2 linked regions of the Flocculibacter collagenilyticus genome follow. The protein of the gene in region 2 interacts with the protein of the main gene of each other region in a pairwise test. Links are inferred from orthologs where the notes say so. Each region holds a gene or a part of one and is shown on either strand. Other genes may lie near its edges.

Region 1 (13,554 bases), 1.9 Mb from region 2 along the record:
CACAACAGCGAAGAAAAATTATTGAAGAAGCGTTGTTGATCATGGCAAGAACGGGATTTTACCCAAAAGCATTACTAAACGTTTTTAAGAAGCTAAATAAGGAAGAAGGTAGTACTTTTGCTAAAAGATTTCCGTCACCATCTTCGCAAATTAATTACACTCGTAAGTTCTTACCCGCTGCGATGAAACACTATAAGCAAGTAGAAAAAAATGAACGCGTACCTAGTTGTGAACGCTTATAACGTAAGCGTTCATTAGAGCCTATCTTAGCTTAACGTCTGAAAATGATAATTAAGCTAATCACTAACAGTATTAATACGTAATATGAGTTTGCTGCAACCGTTAAAGGAGACAAGTGAAAGGTTGCACCAAGCAGTAATATTTGCGCCCCGTACGGTACTACTCCCTGCGACACACATGAAAAAATATCCAGCAAGCTTGCACTACGTTTAGCAGGAATTTGTTCTTCTTCGGCAAGGCGTTTTGCAATCGCGCCAGTTACCACAATGGCAACTGTGTTATTGGCAATGCATAAATTAGTGACAAAGGCCAAGACACCTATCGCAAGCTGTTTAGCAGCACCTTTTGAGAGTGACGCAATTTTAGCTAATCCAAACTCTATTTTACTACTTATGTATGCAAGGCCTCCTTGCGTTCGAATAAACTCGCTTAAGCCTCCAATCAGCATGGATAACAAGAATATTTCTTGTACAGACGTAAAGCCTAAATACACATCGTTGGTGAAAGTATTTAAGGTGTAGTCGCTGGAGTACGCGCCTGCAATGCCCGCAAAAATAATACCTAACAGCAAGACAACAAATACGTTAACGCCTGCAAGTGCTAGCGCCAAAATTGCGAAATAGGGCAGCATGGCGAGTATTTCGAATGACTGCTTTTCAATATGTTCAATGTTCGGTGTTTGGTAGGCTAAATACAGTAAAGTAATGAATGCGGCAGGTAAGGCGAAAACGAGATTTTCTTTAAATTTATCACGCACCGTGGCGTTTTGGGTTTTGGTCGCTGCAATGGTGGTGTCTGAAATTATTGATAAGTTGTCGCCAAACATTGCTCCACTTAATACGACACCTGCAACTAACGGCATGTCAAGCTGTGCTGATTGTGCAAGTCCATAAGCAATGGGTGCGATTGCTCCTATGGTACCCATTGAAGTGCCCATTGCCGTTGCCACTGTCGCAGTAATGATAAATAAGCCCGGTAAAAGTAAGCTAACAGGGATAACGCTAATACCTGCATTCACTACGGCATCTACGCCACCCGTCGCCTTCGCTACCACTGAAAACGCGCCAGCAAACAAATAAATCATACACATGGTAATAATATTGCTGTGCCCAGCACCATGAATAAAGGTTTCGATAGATTTATTAAGGGTGTCTCGATTTAAGATAATAGCGAAAATGATAGCTGGGATGACGAGAATAGGCGCTGGTACTTGGTAAAAGGCATATTCAACACCTTGTAAGTGGAAATGTAAGCCTGTTCCCAAAAACAATGAGACAAACAGAATAAGTGGTAACAGCGATAATTTAGCCGTTTGTGTGTGAATAGTTTGCAAATGTGCCTCTTATGCATTTAACGGTACGATATATTAATGACACAAGTGCCAATAATTAGAATAACCCTAAGACGAGCTGATCTTTGGGCTAAATAGCAAAGTGCGCCATCATACACTTTGGATTTTTAAATGTATAGACGTCTAAACTATTTTGGTAATTTACAGGTTGCTTAATAACTATACACAAGAGTGATTTGTATACCCATTGAATAGGGCGAATCAATTGGTATTAACTTGTCGATATGTTAGCATCGCGTTTCTCAAATCTTCTTATTCCTCCTTACTAATTAGGAAAATTTATGTCTTTTGAAACAAATGAACAAAAAGCTTGTTATGGTATGGGCTTACAAGTTGGTATGCAATTACGCCAAAACATGTTTGATGGCTTTGATGTTGATGCTATAGCTGCAGGTATTGCCACTGCAATCAATAATGAAGAATCAAAAGTAAGCGACGAAGAAATCCAAGCTGCATTCCAAGAAATTTCTAGCAAAATTCAAGCTGAACGCGCTAAAGCGTCTGAGCACTTGAAAGTTGAAGGTGCAGAATTCTTAGCTGAAAATGCTAAAAAAGACGGTGTAACTGTGACTGAGTCAGGTCTTCAGTATGAAGTACTTACCGAAGGTACTGGTGAAAAGCCAACTGCTGAATCAACCGTTCGTACTCACTACCACGGTACATTCATTGACGGTAAAGTATTTGATTCAAGCTATGATCGCGGCCAACCAGCTGAATTCCCAGTAGGTGGAGTAATTAAAGGTTGGACTGAAGCATTACAAATGATGCCAGTAGGTTCAAAATGGCGTTTAGCGATTCCTTATGAATTAGCATACGGTGAACAAGGTTCTCAAGGCGCAATCCCGCCTTTCTCGACATTAGTTTTTGATGTTGAATTACTAGAAATTACTGGCTAGTTGACTTCGTCAGCACGCCATCGGTTTTAACACGTTTTAAAACCTATGTTTTGCAAATACTTTAAACGTGTCGTGCTGAGCAATTCATTGTTTGGCAGACACGTTTTTTTATACCTAAAATAGCGTTTTATATAAAGGATAACGCATGACAGATATAGGCATTTTTGGCGCAAATGGTCGTATGGGTAGAGCTTTAATTGAAGCGATTCAGAATGATGACAATGTTACTCTTGCCAGAGCGCTAGTGCGGGAAAGTTCGCAATGGGTTGGCATGGACGTTGGAGAAGTAATAGGAATGGGTCGACAAGGACTTGCGATTAGTGATAATCATCAGGCACTTGGTCGTGATTGTGACGTGATGATTGACTTTAGTCTTGCTGAGGGCATGTTAGCGCATTTGGCTTTATGCGTAGAGCACAAGTTACCTATGGTCATTGGCACTACTGGATTGTCTGAAGCGCAACTTTTGCAATTAGACGATGCAGCTAAATCCATTCCTATTGTTTTTGCAGCTAACTTTAGTGTTGGTGTGAATGTAATGCTAAGCCTGTTACAGCAAACAGCGAAAGTAATGGGCGATGAGGTTGATATTGAAATATGGGAAGCACACCACAGGTTTAAGCGGGACGCGCCCTCTGGCACTGCTATGAAAATGGGGCAAGTCATAGCGGACACGCTCGAAAGAGATTTAAAGCAGCATGCAATCTATGGTCGAGAAGGGGATACGGGTCCTCGTGATGCAAAGAGTATTGGTTTTGCAACTCTACGTGCTGGAGACATAGTTGGTGAACACACTGCTTTATTTGCAGATTTAGGCGAACGCCTCGAAATAACCCACAAAGCCAGTAGCCGACTTACCTTCGCGAAAGGTGCAATAAGGGCTGCGGCATGGTTAAAAGATAAACAGGCAGGACTTTATGATATGCAAAACGTACTTGGATTAGGTTAGAAAAGCACTGCTTTTACATGGTTTAAATTAAAAACAGGCTTAAGGTCTGTTTTTTTATGTTTTATTAAAAACAAATAGACGTTCGCATAAAATTAAACTAGAATGCACAGGTTTGCCTAATAGCAATTACATTCAGTAATGCTGTGTGTCGGCAACGCTCTCACAACAATATAGTGAATAGATAATATTTGGTGGATATTTTCTATTTTTGACTGTTTGGAGGTTCACTTGACCACAACCGCTTTATTGGTACTTGAAGATGGTACTGTTTTCCGCGGGACTGCTATTGGCGCTGAAGGTATTTCAGTGGGCGAAGTAGTCTTTAATACTTCAATGACAGGGTATCAGGAAATTCTAACCGACCCGTCCTATGCAGAACAAATCGTAACACTCACTTACCCCCATATTGGCAACACAGGCACTAATTTAGAAGACGAAGAAAATCCTCAAATATGGGCCAAAGGCCTAGTCATCAGAGACCTCCCCCTTCTTTCCAGTAACTTCCGTAATCAACTCGACCTCAACCAATATCTCAAACAAAAAAATATCCTAGGCATTGCCGATATTGATACTCGTAAGCTAACACGTATCTTAAGAGATAAAGGAGCACAAAACGGCTGTATTATTGCTGTTAATGCGTCAGGTGAGTTAGATGAAGCAAGTGCTTTAAGTCACGCAAAAGAGTTTGCAGGGCTTAAGGGAATGGACTTGGCAAAGGTTGTCTCTACGCAATCACAATATGACTGGAATGAAAGTTCATGGACATTAGGTGAAGGCTACAGCACGTTACAAGCTGATGACGAGAGATTTCACATCGTGGCGTATGATTTTGGTGTGAAGCGCAATATTTTACGAATGTTAGTTGACCGTGGTTGTAAAGTGACAGTTGTACCAGCGCAAACTGATGCTAAAACGGTGTTAGCGATGAACCCAGACGGTATATTTTTATCTAATGGTCCTGGCGATCCTGAGCCGTGTGATTATGCCATTTCAGCAATCACTGAGTTTCTAGAAACCGATATTCCAATTTTTGGTATTTGTTTAGGGCATCAGCTTTTAGCATTAGCAAGTGGTGCAAAAACAGTGAAAATGAAGTTCGGTCATCATGGTGGAAACCATCCTGTGCAAGACTTGGATACGAAAGTAGTGATGATTACAGCACAAAACCACGGTTTTGCTGTTGACGAAGATAGCTTGCCAAATACGTTACGCGCGACTCATAAGTCATTATTTGATGGCTCATTACAGGGTATTCATCGTACTGACAAGCCAGCCTTTAGTTTTCAGGGTCACCCTGAGGCAAGTCCTGGTCCACATGATGCCGCACCGCTATTTGATCACTTTATCGAGCTAATGCAAGCTCGCCGTTAATTGGATGAAAAGAGAGTAAGAGTCCGCTATGCCAAAACGTACAGACCTACAAAGCATTCTGATTTTAGGTGCCGGGCCGATAGTTATCGGTCAGGCGTGTGAATTTGACTACTCTGGCGTCCAAGCTTGTAAGGCGTTAAGAGAAGAGGGGTACCGAGTTATTCTTGTAAACTCTAACCCTGCCACCATTATGACCGATCCTGAAATGGCCGATGCAACTTATATTGAGCCAATACACTGGGAAGTGGTTGAGAAAATAATCGAAAAAGAAAAGCCTGATGCGGTTTTACCAACAATGGGTGGGCAAACGGCATTGAACTGTGCGCTTGATTTAGAGAAACACGGCGTATTAGAAAAGCATAATGTTGAAATGATTGGCGCGACTGCCGATGCGATTGATAAAGCGGAAGATCGTAATCGTTTTGATAAAGCCATGAAAGCGATAGGCTTAGAAACACCTCGTGCTGAAATTGCGCATACGCTAGATGAAGCGCATGATGTACTTTCACGTATCGGCTTTCCATGTATCATTCGCCCATCTTTTACTATGGGTGGTTCTGGTGGTGGTATTGCCTACAACCGTGAAGAATTTGATGAGATTTGTATTCGTGGCCTTGATTTATCTCCCACCAAAGAGTTACTCATTGACGAGTCTTTGATTGGCTGGAAAGAGTATGAAATGGAAGTGGTGCGCGATAAAAACGACAATTGTATTATTGTGTGCGCGATTGAAAACTTTGACCCTATGGGCGTTCACACAGGTGACTCTATTACTGTTGCGCCGGCTCAAACGTTAACCGACAAAGAATATCAGCTAATGCGTAATGCCTCGATGGCTGTGTTGCGCGAAATTGGTGTAGAAACGGGTGGTTCGAATGTTCAGTTTGGGGTAAACCCTGATGACGGTCGCATGGTCATTATTGAGATGAATCCAAGGGTGTCACGCTCATCTGCTCTTGCATCAAAAGCAACAGGCTTCCCAATTGCAAAAATTGCGGCGAAGCTTGCTGTTGGTTATACCCTTGATGAATTAGATAATGACATTACGGGTGGTGCTACACCTGCGTCGTTTGAGCCTACGTTAGATTACGTTGTTACTAAGCTTCCTCGATTTAACTTTGAAAAATTCTCAGGTTGTAATGACCGACTCACCACGCAAATGAAGTCTGTGGGTGAGGTGATGGCAATCGGCCGTAATCAACAAGAGTCGCTTCAAAAAGCGCTGCGTGGGCTTGAAGTTGGCGTATCAGGTTTTGAACCGATTGTTGATAAAGATGATCCAAACGCGCACGACAAAATTATCCATGAATTAAAAGAACCTGGTGCTGAACGTATTTGGTATCTTGCTGACGCATTCCGTCATGGTTTAGATTTAGAAGCAATTTTTAAGCTGACTAAAGTGGACCCGTGGTTCTTGGCACAAATTGAAGACATCATTCAGCTTGAATCAGAAATAGAAAAACGCGGCTTGTCTGGGCTTGATGAAACATTTTTACGTAGCTTAAAGCGTAAAGGTTTCGCCGATAAACGCATTGCTGATTTATTAGGTGTTGCAGAAAAAGAAGTGCGTAAGAAGCGCCACACTCTATCTATTTATCCAGTGTATAAGCGTGTAGATACATGTGCCGCAGAGTTTAGCTCAGATACTGCATATATGTATTCCAGCTATGATGAAGAGTGCGAAGCTAATCCATCTGATAAAGATAAAATAATGGTAATCGGTGGCGGTCCTAACCGTATTGGACAGGGTATTGAGTTTGACTACTGCTGTGTTCATGCAGCCCTTGCTATGCGTGAAGATGGTTACGAAACAATAATGTTAAACTGTAATCCCGAAACGGTATCTACAGATTACGATACGTCTGATCGCTTATACTTTGAACCAATTACGCTAGAAGACGTACTAGAAATAGTTCGCGTTGAAAAGCCAAAAGGTGTCATTGTGCAATATGGTGGTCAAACACCACTTAAATTAGCACGAGAGTTGGAAGCGAATGGAGTGCCAATTATTGGAACTTCACCTGACGCAATTGACCGCGCTGAAGATCGTGAACGTTTTCAGCACATGGTGCAGCGTCTTGATTTATTGCAACCTGAAAACGCGACAGTTACTTCGCTTGAAGAAGCTCTCGTTAAGTCTAAAGAAATTGGTTATCCAATGGTTGTTCGTCCTTCCTATGTACTTGGTGGACGCGCAATGGAAATTGTATACGACGAAGATGACTTAAAACGTTACATGACCGAAGCGGTGTCAGTTTCTAATGAAGCGCCAGTATTGTTAGATCGCTTCTTAGATGACGCGATTGAAATTGATGTGGATGCGGTTTGTGACGGTGAAAACGTGATCATTGGCGGTATTATGGAACACATTGAGCAAGCGGGTGTTCACTCAGGTGACTCGGCATGTTCATTACCACCACATAGCTTAAGCCAAGAAATTCAAGACAAAATGCGTGCACAAGTGAAGGCAATGGCCTTAGAGCTTGGTGTAGTTGGTTTAATGAATACCCAGTTTGCGGTAAAAGATGGCGAGATTTACCTTATTGAGGTTAATCCTCGTGCTGCCAGAACTATTCCATTTGTATCTAAAGCTACAGGTGTTGCATTAGCGAAAGTTGCAGCACGATGCATGGTTGGCAAGTCATTAGCTGAGCAAGGTGTTACTGAAGAAACGATTCCGCCTTATTATTCAGTAAAAGAAGTTGTGCTACCGTTTAATAAGTTTTTAGGCGTTGACCCGCTTCGTGGCCCTGAAATGCGCTCTACTGGTGAAGTTATGGGGGTTGGTAAAACCTTTATTGAAGCATTTGCCAAAGCGCAACTTGGTGCAAATATCGAAATACCTCGTAGTGGTAGGGCATTGCTGTCAGTAAGAGACAGTGATAAGGTGCGCGTTGTTGAACTTGCTAAACAACTTCGTGAAAACGGCTTTGAAATTGATGCTACTCGCGGTACATTTGACGTATTGAGCGAAGCAGGTATAGAAGTACGCAAAGTTAATAAAGTATTTGAGGGACGCCCTCATATACTCGATCGCATTAAAAATGGTGAATATAGCTATATTGTAAATACCACAGAGGGTCGTCAAGCGATTGAAGACTCTAAAGTATTACGTCGTGGTGCGTTACAATATAAGACTAATTACACTACAACCATTAACGCCGGCTTTGCTACATGTAAAGCACACCAAGCTGATGACAGAGGCTCGGTTGTATCGGTACAAGAATTACATAAACAGGTAGGTTAATGAGCAATCAAATTCCTATGACTTCTCACGGAGCAGATATGCTTCGTGAAGAGCTAATAGAATTGAAAACAGTTAAACGTCCTCAAATTGTTGAAGCAATTGCTGAAGCAAGAGAACACGGCGATTTAAAAGAAAATGCAGAATACCACGCGGCTCGCGAGCAGCAGGGGTTTTGTGAAGGGCGTATTCAAGAAATTGAAGCAAAATTATCAAACGCTCAAATTATAGATGTAACTAAAATGCCTAAAACAGGTAGAGTAATTTTTGGTGCAACAGTTGAGATTGTTAATATTGAAACTGATGAAGAAGTTACATACCGCATTGTAGGAGATGATGAAGCTGATATTAAAAGTAACTTGATATCGGTTAATTCACCAATTGCAAGAGGCTTAATAGGTAAGCAAGAAGGTGAAGAAGTATTAATTAATACTCCTAGCGGCGCTGTAGAGTTTGAAATCTTAAGCGTTGATTACGTTTAGTAACGTTGCCTAACCTTTTTAATAAAAAAACCTGCTAACGCAGGTTTTTTTATACTTGTAAATTCATCGCGGTTTAAATAAGCAAGGCTAACATAAATAATGTATTTACGAATTTATGCCAATGGCGTGATAACAAAAATAAATACCGATTAGCAACATCATCCCGGCCATAATAACTTCAAATTGGCGCTGATTAATTTTGTTCATAAATTGCTTTCCAAAATAAACCCCAACAAGCGCTCCTAATCCGATTGCGATACCAAGCCCACCAATACTTAAAGTAAACGCGCCGAAAATAATATAACCAATAACCTTTGTAAGCTGCATTACCAAAGAGTTGATTGACTTTGTCGCAACAATTGCCTCTTTCGATAACTGCTTTGCTGCAAGAAATGGGTTATAAACAGGCCCAGCACCACCTACGATTGCTGAAATAAAAGATACCAAACATGAAAGTGGTAAAAATGCCCAGTCGGGAATGGATAAAACGTGAGTTTTAAATTTAAACCAATATTGCAGTGCAGTGATAATGAGGAAAATGCCAATTAGCAGTTTTATATTTTCATTAGCTAGTTGAACAAAAATATAACTTCCAAGAATGGCTCCGAAAAGCGAACCAGCCACCATCCAGGCGCCAATGCGCCAATTGACATCGTTAATAAATAAAAAAGCGCGATACGGATTTGCAATAAATGAGCCTAAAGCAATGGCAGGAATAACCTGAGCAGGGGCAATAAATAATGGCAGGATGGGCAATAAAAGCATTACCGCGCCACCGGCTGCAACTGTGCCTAAGGACCAAGCAGCAATGGCGAGTAAAAAGAGTGAAAAATAAATCAAACTGTTATCCTGTTAAGGACGTAGTAGAATTATTTTCTAGGCAAAGAAACTTTATTTTCTTCTGACTGACGAAACAGTACTAAAATATGCCCAATTGTTTGTACTTTAATTGCATTGCTTTCGCGCACAATAGCATCAATAATTTGACTTTTTAGCTCTCTGTCGTCCGTTGGAATTTTAATTTTAATAAGCTCATGGTGATCTAATGCTTGATCAATCTCAGCCATTACGCCTTCAGTTAATCCGTTTGCACCTAGCAGTACAACTGGCTTTAACGTATGTGCAACGCTTTTTAAGTGTTGCTTTTGTTTGTTTGATAATTTGTCTAATTGGCTCATTGTTACAATTTTCTCGTAGACGGGTCTTGAATTGCGCGTATTCTAACGCCATTTAGACATCATTACTAACTTAAGTTTGGTTTTAAATGACAAAAAAGAAGCACACACCCAGCAGTAAACGCTGGTTGACAGAACATTTTGATGACCATTATGTACAAGAAGCAAAAAAACGAGGGCTTCGTTCTCGTGCTGTATTCAAATTGGAAGAGTTACAGCAAAAAGATAAACTTCTGAAACAAGGCATGACGGTTGTTGATCTAGGCGCTGCACCAGGTGGGTGGTCACAGTTAGCGACAGAGCTAGTAGGTATGGAAGGGCATGTTATTGCCTGTGATATTTTATCAATGGACCCGATCGCGGGCGTTGATTTTCTACAAGGTGACTTTCGCGAAGAAGCGGTATTAGATGCATTACTTGCGCGCATTGGCGGCAAAAATGTAGATGTGGTTTTATCTGATATGGCACCAAATATGAGCGGCACGGGTGGGGTTGATCAACCTCGAGCCATGTATTTAGTTGAGCTTGCACTTGATATGTGTAGTCACGTTTTGAAGAAAAATGGCAGTTTTGCTGTTAAAGTATTTCAGGGTGAAGGCTTTGATGAGTATATGAAACAAGTTAAAGAAGTGTTTAAAGTTGTTAAAACAAGAAAACCTGATTCTTCGCGTGCACGTTCAAGAGAAGTTTATATAGTAGCTACTGGATACAAGTTGTAGTAAATTACGTATTTGTTGAACATGTAATAAATTTAAAAGAACCCCCAATTTAGGAAAGAGGTTATTACCTTGAGTGATATGGCAAAAAATTTAATACTCTGGTTAGTGATAGCAGTTGTTTTGATGTCGGTGTTCCAGAGTTTTAGTCCAAGCGACTCCTCTGACAGGCAAGCGAGCTATACGAAGTTTCTGCAAGAGGTGAATCAAGGCCTCATTCGTGAAGTTAAAATTTCACGAGATGGAAAGATCACAGGAATAAAGCGCAGCGGCGAACGATTTGATACTTTTATTCCAACCCAATATGATCCTGACTTACTGAATGATTTATATAAACAGGGGGTTGAGACAACGGGCGAACCACCTGAAGAGCCAAGTATTTTAGCGTCTATCTTTATTTCATGGTTCCCAATGTTACTGCTTATTGGTGTATGGATTTTCTTCATGCGTCAAATGCAAGGCGGTGGCGGAAAAGGCGCGATGTCTTTCGGTAAGAGTAAAGCGCGCTTAATGAGTGAAGACCAAATTAAAACTACTTTTGTTGATGTGGCAGGGTGTGACGAAGCAAAAGAAGAAGTGCAAGAGCTTGTTGATTATCTTAAAGAACCTTCTAAATTCCAAAAGCTGGGCGGTAAAATTCCTAAAGGTGTACTAATGGTAGGCCCACCAGGAACAGGTAAAACGTTATTAGCGAAAGCGATTGCAGGTGAAGCAAAAGTACCTTTCTTTACAATTTCTGGTTCAGATTTTGTGGAAATGTTTGTCGGTGTAGGTGCTTCACGTGTTCGTGATATGTTCGAACAAGCGAAAAAAGCTGCACCATGTATTATTTTCATTGATGAAATAGATGCGGTAGGTCGTCAACGTGGTGCAGGTTTAGGTGGTGGTCACGATGAACGTGAGCAGACATTAAACCAAATGCTAGTTGAAATGGATGGTTTTGAAGGTAATGAGGGTATTATTGTTATTGCTGCAACTAACCGTCCTGATGTGTTAGACCCTGCGTTATTACGTCCAGGTCGTTTTGACCGTCAAGTAACCGTTGGCTTACCTGATGTACGTGGCCGTGAACAGATTTTAAAAGTGCATATGCGTAAAGTGCCATTAGGCGACGATGTTAAGGCGTCGGTAATTGCACGTGGTACACCAGGATTTTCAGGTGCTGATTTAGCCAACCTTGTTAATGAAGCTGCATTATTTGCTGCACGCTCAAACCGCCGTGTTGTTTCGATGGAAGAGTTTGATAAAGCAAAAGATAAAATTATGATGGGCGCTGAACGTAAGTCGATGGTGATGAACGAATCAGAAAAAGAAATGACTGCCTATCATGAAGCTGGACATGCCATTGTTGGCCGTATGGTTCCTGATCATGATCCTGTATACAAAGTATCAATTATTCCTCGTGGTCGCGCACTGGGTGTTACCATGTATTTACCAGAGCAAGATCGCGTCAGTCATTCAAAACAGCATTTAGAAAGTATGTTATCTAGCCTATATGGTGGTCGTATCGCTGAAGCTGTTATTTACGGTGCTGATAAAGTAACCACTGGTGCTTCTAATGATATTGAACGTGCAACTGAAATAGCGCGTAAAATGGTAACTCAGTGGGGTCTTTCAGACTCGATGGGACCAATGCTATATGCAGATGAAGAAGGCGAAGTGTTTTTAGGCCGTACAGCATCTAAGTCTAAATCAATGTCTGATGATACGGCAAAACAAATTGATGCAGAAATTAGAATGATAATCGATCGTAATTATCAGCGTGCAGAAACTATCTTGAATGAAAATATGGATATTCTTCATTCAATGAAAGATGCGTTAATGAAATATGAAACGATTGATGCGAAACAAATCGATCAATTAATGGAAAGAAAGCCTGTTTCTTCGCCGGAAGGATGGGATGATAATGACAAAGGTGCAGGTACGCCTTCAGCGCAGTCTGAAGATGAGTCTGAGCCAGGTGATTTGGATACCAATGGTAAGTCAGTTCACTAAATCTTAAATAACATTACTCTTTTAAAAGCCTCAGTGCAGTCATGCCCTGAGGCTTTCTTATATTTTATGAAGCAAATACATTTCAAAAACAAACAATTGAATTTATCCTCTCCAGTTGTGATGGGGATTTTAAATGTCACTCCAGATTCATTCTCTGATGGTGGCCAACACAATACAGTTGAGCTAGCAGTGAAACATGCAAAACGAATGCTAGAAGAAGGTGCTGAAGTTATTGATATTGGTGGTGAGTCAACTCGCCCAGGAGCACCAGCTGTTTCTCTTGAGGATGAATTAAAGCGAGTTATCCCTGTTATCGAAATACTTAAAAGAGAGTGTGACTGTATTATATCGATTGATACCAGCAAACCAGAAGTAATGAAAGCGGCGATCGATGCAGGTGCCGATATGATTAACGACGTATGCGGATTGCAGCTTGACGGTGCTAAGGAGATGGCTGCTGAATTGGCTGTGCCTGTTTGCATCATGCATATGCAAGGTACGCCCAGAACAATGCAAAAAGCGCCGCAGTATGAAGATGTCACAAGGGATATTATTCGTTTTTTTAAAGAGCGTATCTCCGCATGTTTAAAGGCAGGGATTAAACGAGAGATGTTATTATTAGATCCAGGGTTTGGTTTTGGTAAGTCCGTCTCTCATAACTATCAGTTATTAGCTACGCTGGCTAAATTTCATGAATTAGAACTACCGTTACTCATCGGACTATCAAGAAAGTCTATGATTGGGGCTGTAATTGCTCCTCAAAGTGATAGAATTAGCGGTAGTATCGCTGGTGCGGTGATTGCCGCCATGCATGGTGCACATATATTAAGAGTGCACGATGTTAAGCAAACGAAAGAAGCATTAGCTGTGGTGACTGCCACACTAAATGGAGTTAAAAGTGACTAAAAGAAAATATTTTGGCACCGATGGTGTTAGGGGCAAAGTAGGGCATTATCCGATCACGCCTGAATTTGCTTTAAAGTTAGGCTGGGCAGCTGGAAGAGTGCTGTCTGAAGCAGGAACTAAAAAAGTAATTATAGGTAAAGATACGCGTATTTCAGGCTATATGCTAGAAACCGCATTAGAGTCAGGCCTCATCGCAGCCGGTATCGATGTTCGACTATTAGGACCCATG
Region 2 (4,622 bases):
ACAGCGGTTCAATAAAATGAATAGGTATGAAGCGTTAAGAAATAAATACCCAAAACAGGTAGAGGGAAATGACAAGCGTCAAGTGATTGGGAGGTAAGTAATAAGGCCTCGACTGAGGCCTTATTAGGTTAAACGCTTGCTTATTTACCGCCTTTGCTATCTTTCATAAAACGGAAAAAGTCGCTATCTGGTTGTACAATAAGTACATCCGATTTGCTGTCAAAACTTTTCTTATATGAATCTAGACTGCGAATAAACGCATAAAAGTCAGGATTTTTTGAGTAAGTTTCAGCATATATTTTAGCTGCATTTGCATCACCTTCACCACGAAGGGTTAATGCTTTACGCTCAGCATCAGCCAACATCACAGTTACACGAGCATCAACATCAGCACGAATAATTTCTGCTTTTTCTTGACCTTGAGAACGGTGCTCTTTTGCTACAGCGGTACGCTCTGCACGCATACGCTGGAAGATAGAGTTACTGACTTCAAGTGGTAAATTTATCTGCTTTACGCGCACATCAACAATGCTAATACCTATGTCATCAGAACTTTTAGCTGCTTCCATTGCTTGGCTCATTAGTTCATCGCGCTCACCAGAAACAATCTCTTGTATTGTTCTGTTACCAAACTCTGTTCTTAATCCATTATTAACTTTTTGTTTAAGTAGAGACTCGGCTTGCGCTTTATTTCCGCCAGTTGATAAGTAATAAGTGGCAAAATCCGAAATGCGCCATTTAACATACGAGTCAACCATTAAGTCTTTTTTCTCACCTGTTACGAAACGGTCTGGAGCATCGTCCAATGTTTGAATACGTGCATCTAGCTTTTTAACTTGCTCAATAAATGGCAATTTAAAATGAATACCTGGCTCGTACACCACTGTATTGTCGTTACTATCACGCTTCACTTTACCGAATTGAATAACAATTCCGCGCTGCCCTTCTTGAACAACAAATAAAGATGAGATACCAAGAATGATTAAAGCAATAACTGCTGCAATTGAAAAATTCTTCATGGCTTAGTTTCTCCCACTACGTGTTCTATCTGAACGTACACCTACCTTCGTCTGGTTAGACGATGATTGGGTATTATTCGTTGTGACTGTATCTCTTATTGACTGTACGTCGGCTTTTTTAGGGTTTGATGATGCTCTATTTTGATTTTGCATAATCTTGTCTAACGGAAGGTACATCATGTTACCCCCACCTTCCACATCTACAATAACTTTAGATGTCGCACTGAACACAGCTTCCATCGCGTCGAGATATAGGCGTTGGCGCGTTACTTGCGGAGCTGCCTCATACTCTGGTAGCAACTTTTCAAACTTAGCCACTTCACCTTGTGCTTCGAGTAATACACGCTGCTTATAAGCTTGCGCTTCTTGATTCATACGATTCACACGACCACGAGCAGCAGGTTCAATTTCTCTCGCATAGGCTTCAGCTTCACGAATAAAACGTTCTTCATCTTCTTGCGCAGAAATTGCATCATCAAATGCCGCTTTTACTTCTTCTGGAGGACGGGCATCTTTAAAGTTAACATCAGAAATCGTAATACCTAAATTATAAGGCTCAATGATTTTTTCAATTTCCTGCCACGTTTTTTGTCTCACATCTTCACGGCCTGAAGTTAAAATGGCATCCATCTTTGAATGTCCGACAACATAACGAAGTGCGCTATCCATTGCTTCACGCAAACTTTCATCAGCATTAGTCACGCTAAATTTATAGTTACGCGGGTCTACCACACGGTACTGCACTTCAAATTCAACACGTACCACGTTTTCGTCTTCCGTTAGCATAAAGCCAGACGCTGGTAGTGTACGAATGGTTTGTACGTCAACGTTAAATACTTCATCAATAAATGGAGGGTTCCATCTTAAGCCCGGCTCCTTAATTTCGTAAAATTGGCCGAACCTTAACACAAGTCCTTTCTCAGCTTCTTTGATTGAGTAGAAGCCGCTAATAAACCATACCAATAAAGCGATAACGATAATTAGCGTTAAGCCAATAGACGTTGCAGGGCTAGAACCAGACTGACCGCCCTTACCACCGCCGCCAAATAAACCGCCAAATTTATCACTTAGCTCTTTAAAAAATTGATCTAAATCCGGTGGCCCCTGATCACGTCCGCCTTTTTGTTTCCACGGATCATTATCTTTGCCATTATTCCCCGGCTCATTCCAAGCCATGCTTCTCTCCGTCTATCTAGTTTTTATTAATTTCAAGTTTCGCGTAATTTAACACTATCTTCGACTAAACAATATAGTTTTCAAGTCTTCCTTCACTACGTTTAGCCAATTTATTCCAATCATCATACGAAAGTCTTACATGTAAAGACCAACTTCCATCATCAAAATAGTCTTCTTCTGAAATACAATTTAAACGATATAAGGCACTTCTGATTTTGCCTTCCGTCGCGGGTAGCTTTAAATGGTGTGACACCATTTTTTTACTTAATAGTTCGCTAACTGCTTCTCTGACAAGCTCTACACCTTCACCTGTTTGAGCTGACAGCCATACCCGAACAGGTAATCCATCGTCATTTCTGTCAATTCGTGGTGATACGTCGTCAAATAAGTCTATTTTGTTGTATATTAATAATTGCGGTACTTCGTTAGCGTCAATTTCTTCTAACACTAGTTGTACTTGCTCAATATTATCTTTCCGCCTGTCATCTGCCGCATCAATAACGTGTAGCTGCAAATCTGCTTCACGTGTTTCAGTTAACGTGGCTTTAAAGGCTGCGACTAAATCGTGCGGCAAATGCCGAATAAATCCTACTGTGTCCGCTAAAATTGCAGTTCCTATATCGTTTAACTGAATTTTTCGCAGTGTTGGATCGAGCGTAGCAAATAGCTGATCAGCAGCGTAAATACCCGCATTAGTGATAGCATTAAATAACGTAGATTTACCTGCGTTGGTATAACCGACTAATGACACTGTTGGGATTTCTGCACGATTTCTAGCACGACGGCCTTGGTCGCGTTGCTTAGACACTTTTTCTAGCCGCCTTAAAATACTCTTAATGCGCCCACGAATCAGTCTTCGGTCAGTTTCTAATTGCGTTTCACCGGGTCCACGCAAGCCTATGCCCCCTTTTTGTCGCTCAAGGTGTGTCCAGCCTCGAACTAAGCGGGTAGAAATATGTTTTAATTGCGCTAATTCAACTTGTAATTTTCCTTCATGCGTACGTGCACGTTGAGCAAAGATATCTAGGATTAACCCTGTCCTATCAAGCACACGACACTGGCATAATTTTTCAAGATTCCGCTCTTGAGTTGGGCTCAAGGAGTGATTGAAAATTACAATATCAGCATTTATATCTTGAACGGTTTGTGCGATTTCTTCTGCTTTGCCAGAACCGACAAAGTATTTTGGGTGAGGGGCTGCACGACTACCAGTAATCACAGCTAAAGCGTTTACGCCTGCCGAATCAACTAACATTTTTAGTTCTTCGACGTCTTCTCGCTCTCCCTCCTCAGGAAATTCTAAATGAACTAGAACCGCCTGCTCACCGGCTTTATAACGGTCAAACAAGCACTACTCTCCTATTAGGAATTTTTTGCGCGGCAACAAAATCGGCCGCGCAATATAATACATTACTACTTATTGGCCGTTACCTTCACCATCCATAGGTGAGTTATAACCATTCGATGGCGCTTGGGTCGGTATGGCTCGTGAAGGCACTACTGTAGAAATGGCATGTTTGTACACCATTTGACTTACTGTATTCTTCAATAAGATGACAAATTGATCGAAAGACTCAACTTGACCCTGCAATTTGATACCGTTAACCAAATAAATTGAAACAGGAATACGCTCACGGCGCAACGCATTCAAAAAAGGATCTTGTAATGATTGGCCCTTTGCCATATCGATCTTTCCTTATAGTAGTCATTATTTTTATTCAACTGCTTGTATGTAGAGCAGTTATTTTTTGTGTCACCTTAACAGCTTAGCGAAGAATATACACGTTGCAAGTTTTGTTTATCACCAGTATGTAACCAAGTGAGATCTTGCCAACTTCGCAGCCAGGTTAATTGACGCTTTGCTAGTTGTCGAGTGGCAACAACTCCTCTGAACACCATTTCCTCATGGTCATAATGCCCAGACAAGTAATCCCACATTTGTCGATAGCCAACACAACGAATAGAAGGTAAATCTTTATGTAAATCCCCTCTATTGTATAAGGCTCTGACCTCGTGTTCAAAGCCTAATTCAATCATTTGTGAAAATCTTTGTTCAATTCTTTTATGTAAAACATCACGTTGCGTCGGCGCAATTGCAAACTGAACACTTGGGTACGGTAAAGCGTCCCCCTTTGTTTCAGTAAGCTCTGTCATTGTTTTGCCTGTAATACGATATACTTCTAGCGCGCGGTTGATTCGTTGAGGATCATTTTCATGTATGCGGTTGGCCGCAACCGGGTCTATCTCCGCTAGCTGTTTGTGTAGGCCACTCCATCCTATCCGGCTGGCTTCATCTTCTAACTGTGCCCTTACTGATTCATCGGCTTCGGGTAATGGCGATATACCTTCCAATAAAGCCTTAAAGTACATCATGGTACCGCCCGCTAATATAACGAGCTTATTCCGCTGTTTTATTGCTTTAATTAA

Evidence for each region.
Region 1: the proteins of hflK (region 2) and ftsH interact in binary tests that used the Escherichia coli proteins (3 or more experiments, as listed by UniProt). The link is inferred for Flocculibacter collagenilyticus from one-to-one orthologs.

Annotation. Positions count from the first base shown.
Region 1 is NZ_CP059888.1:2,726,243-2,739,796, reverse strand. What follows is about bases 10,020-12,957. They hold ftsH (ATP-dependent zinc metalloprotease FtsH), read left to right. Parts: upstream 10,020-10,496; coding sequence 10,497-12,419; downstream 12,420-12,957. Other genes in these bases: folP (dihydropteroate synthase), read left to right, coding at 12,486-12,957; rlmE (23S rRNA (uridine(2552)-2'-O)-methyltransferase RlmE), read left to right, coding at 10,020-10,427. Outside these bases: HUU81_RS12145 (hypothetical protein), read left to right, coding at 1-242; HUU81_RS12140 (Na+/H+ antiporter NhaC family protein), read right to left, coding at 272-1,573; HUU81_RS12135 (FKBP-type peptidyl-prolyl cis-trans isomerase), read left to right, coding at 1,873-2,487; dapB (4-hydroxy-tetrahydrodipicolinate reductase), read left to right, coding at 2,633-3,436; carA (glutamine-hydrolyzing carbamoyl-phosphate synthase small subunit), read left to right, coding at 3,665-4,807; carB (carbamoyl-phosphate synthase large subunit), read left to right, coding at 4,836-8,054; transcription elongation factor GreA, read left to right, coding at 8,054-8,533; HUU81_RS12110 (sulfite exporter TauE/SafE family protein), read right to left, coding at 8,639-9,373; ribosome assembly RNA-binding protein YhbY, read right to left, coding at 9,403-9,711; more of rlmE, read left to right, coding at 9,798-10,019; more of folP, read left to right, coding at 12,958-13,325; glmM (phosphoglucosamine mutase), read left to right, coding at 13,318-13,554. UniProt on the Escherichia coli protein: Acts as a processive, ATP-dependent zinc metallopeptidase for both cytoplasmic and membrane proteins. Plays a role in the quality control of integral membrane proteins.
Region 2 is NZ_CP059888.1:870,930-875,551, reverse strand. The notes cover bases 110-3,102. They hold hflK (FtsH protease activity modulator HflK), read right to left. Parts: upstream 2,196-3,102; coding sequence 1,023-2,195; downstream 110-1,022. Other genes in these bases: hflX (ribosome rescue GTPase HflX), read right to left, coding at 2,260-3,102; hflC (protease modulator HflC), read right to left, coding at 141-1,019. In the rest of the region: more of hflX, read right to left, coding at 3,103-3,543; RNA chaperone Hfq, read right to left, coding at 3,613-3,879; tRNA (adenosine(37)-N6)-dimethylallyltransferase MiaA, read right to left, coding at 3,954-4,622.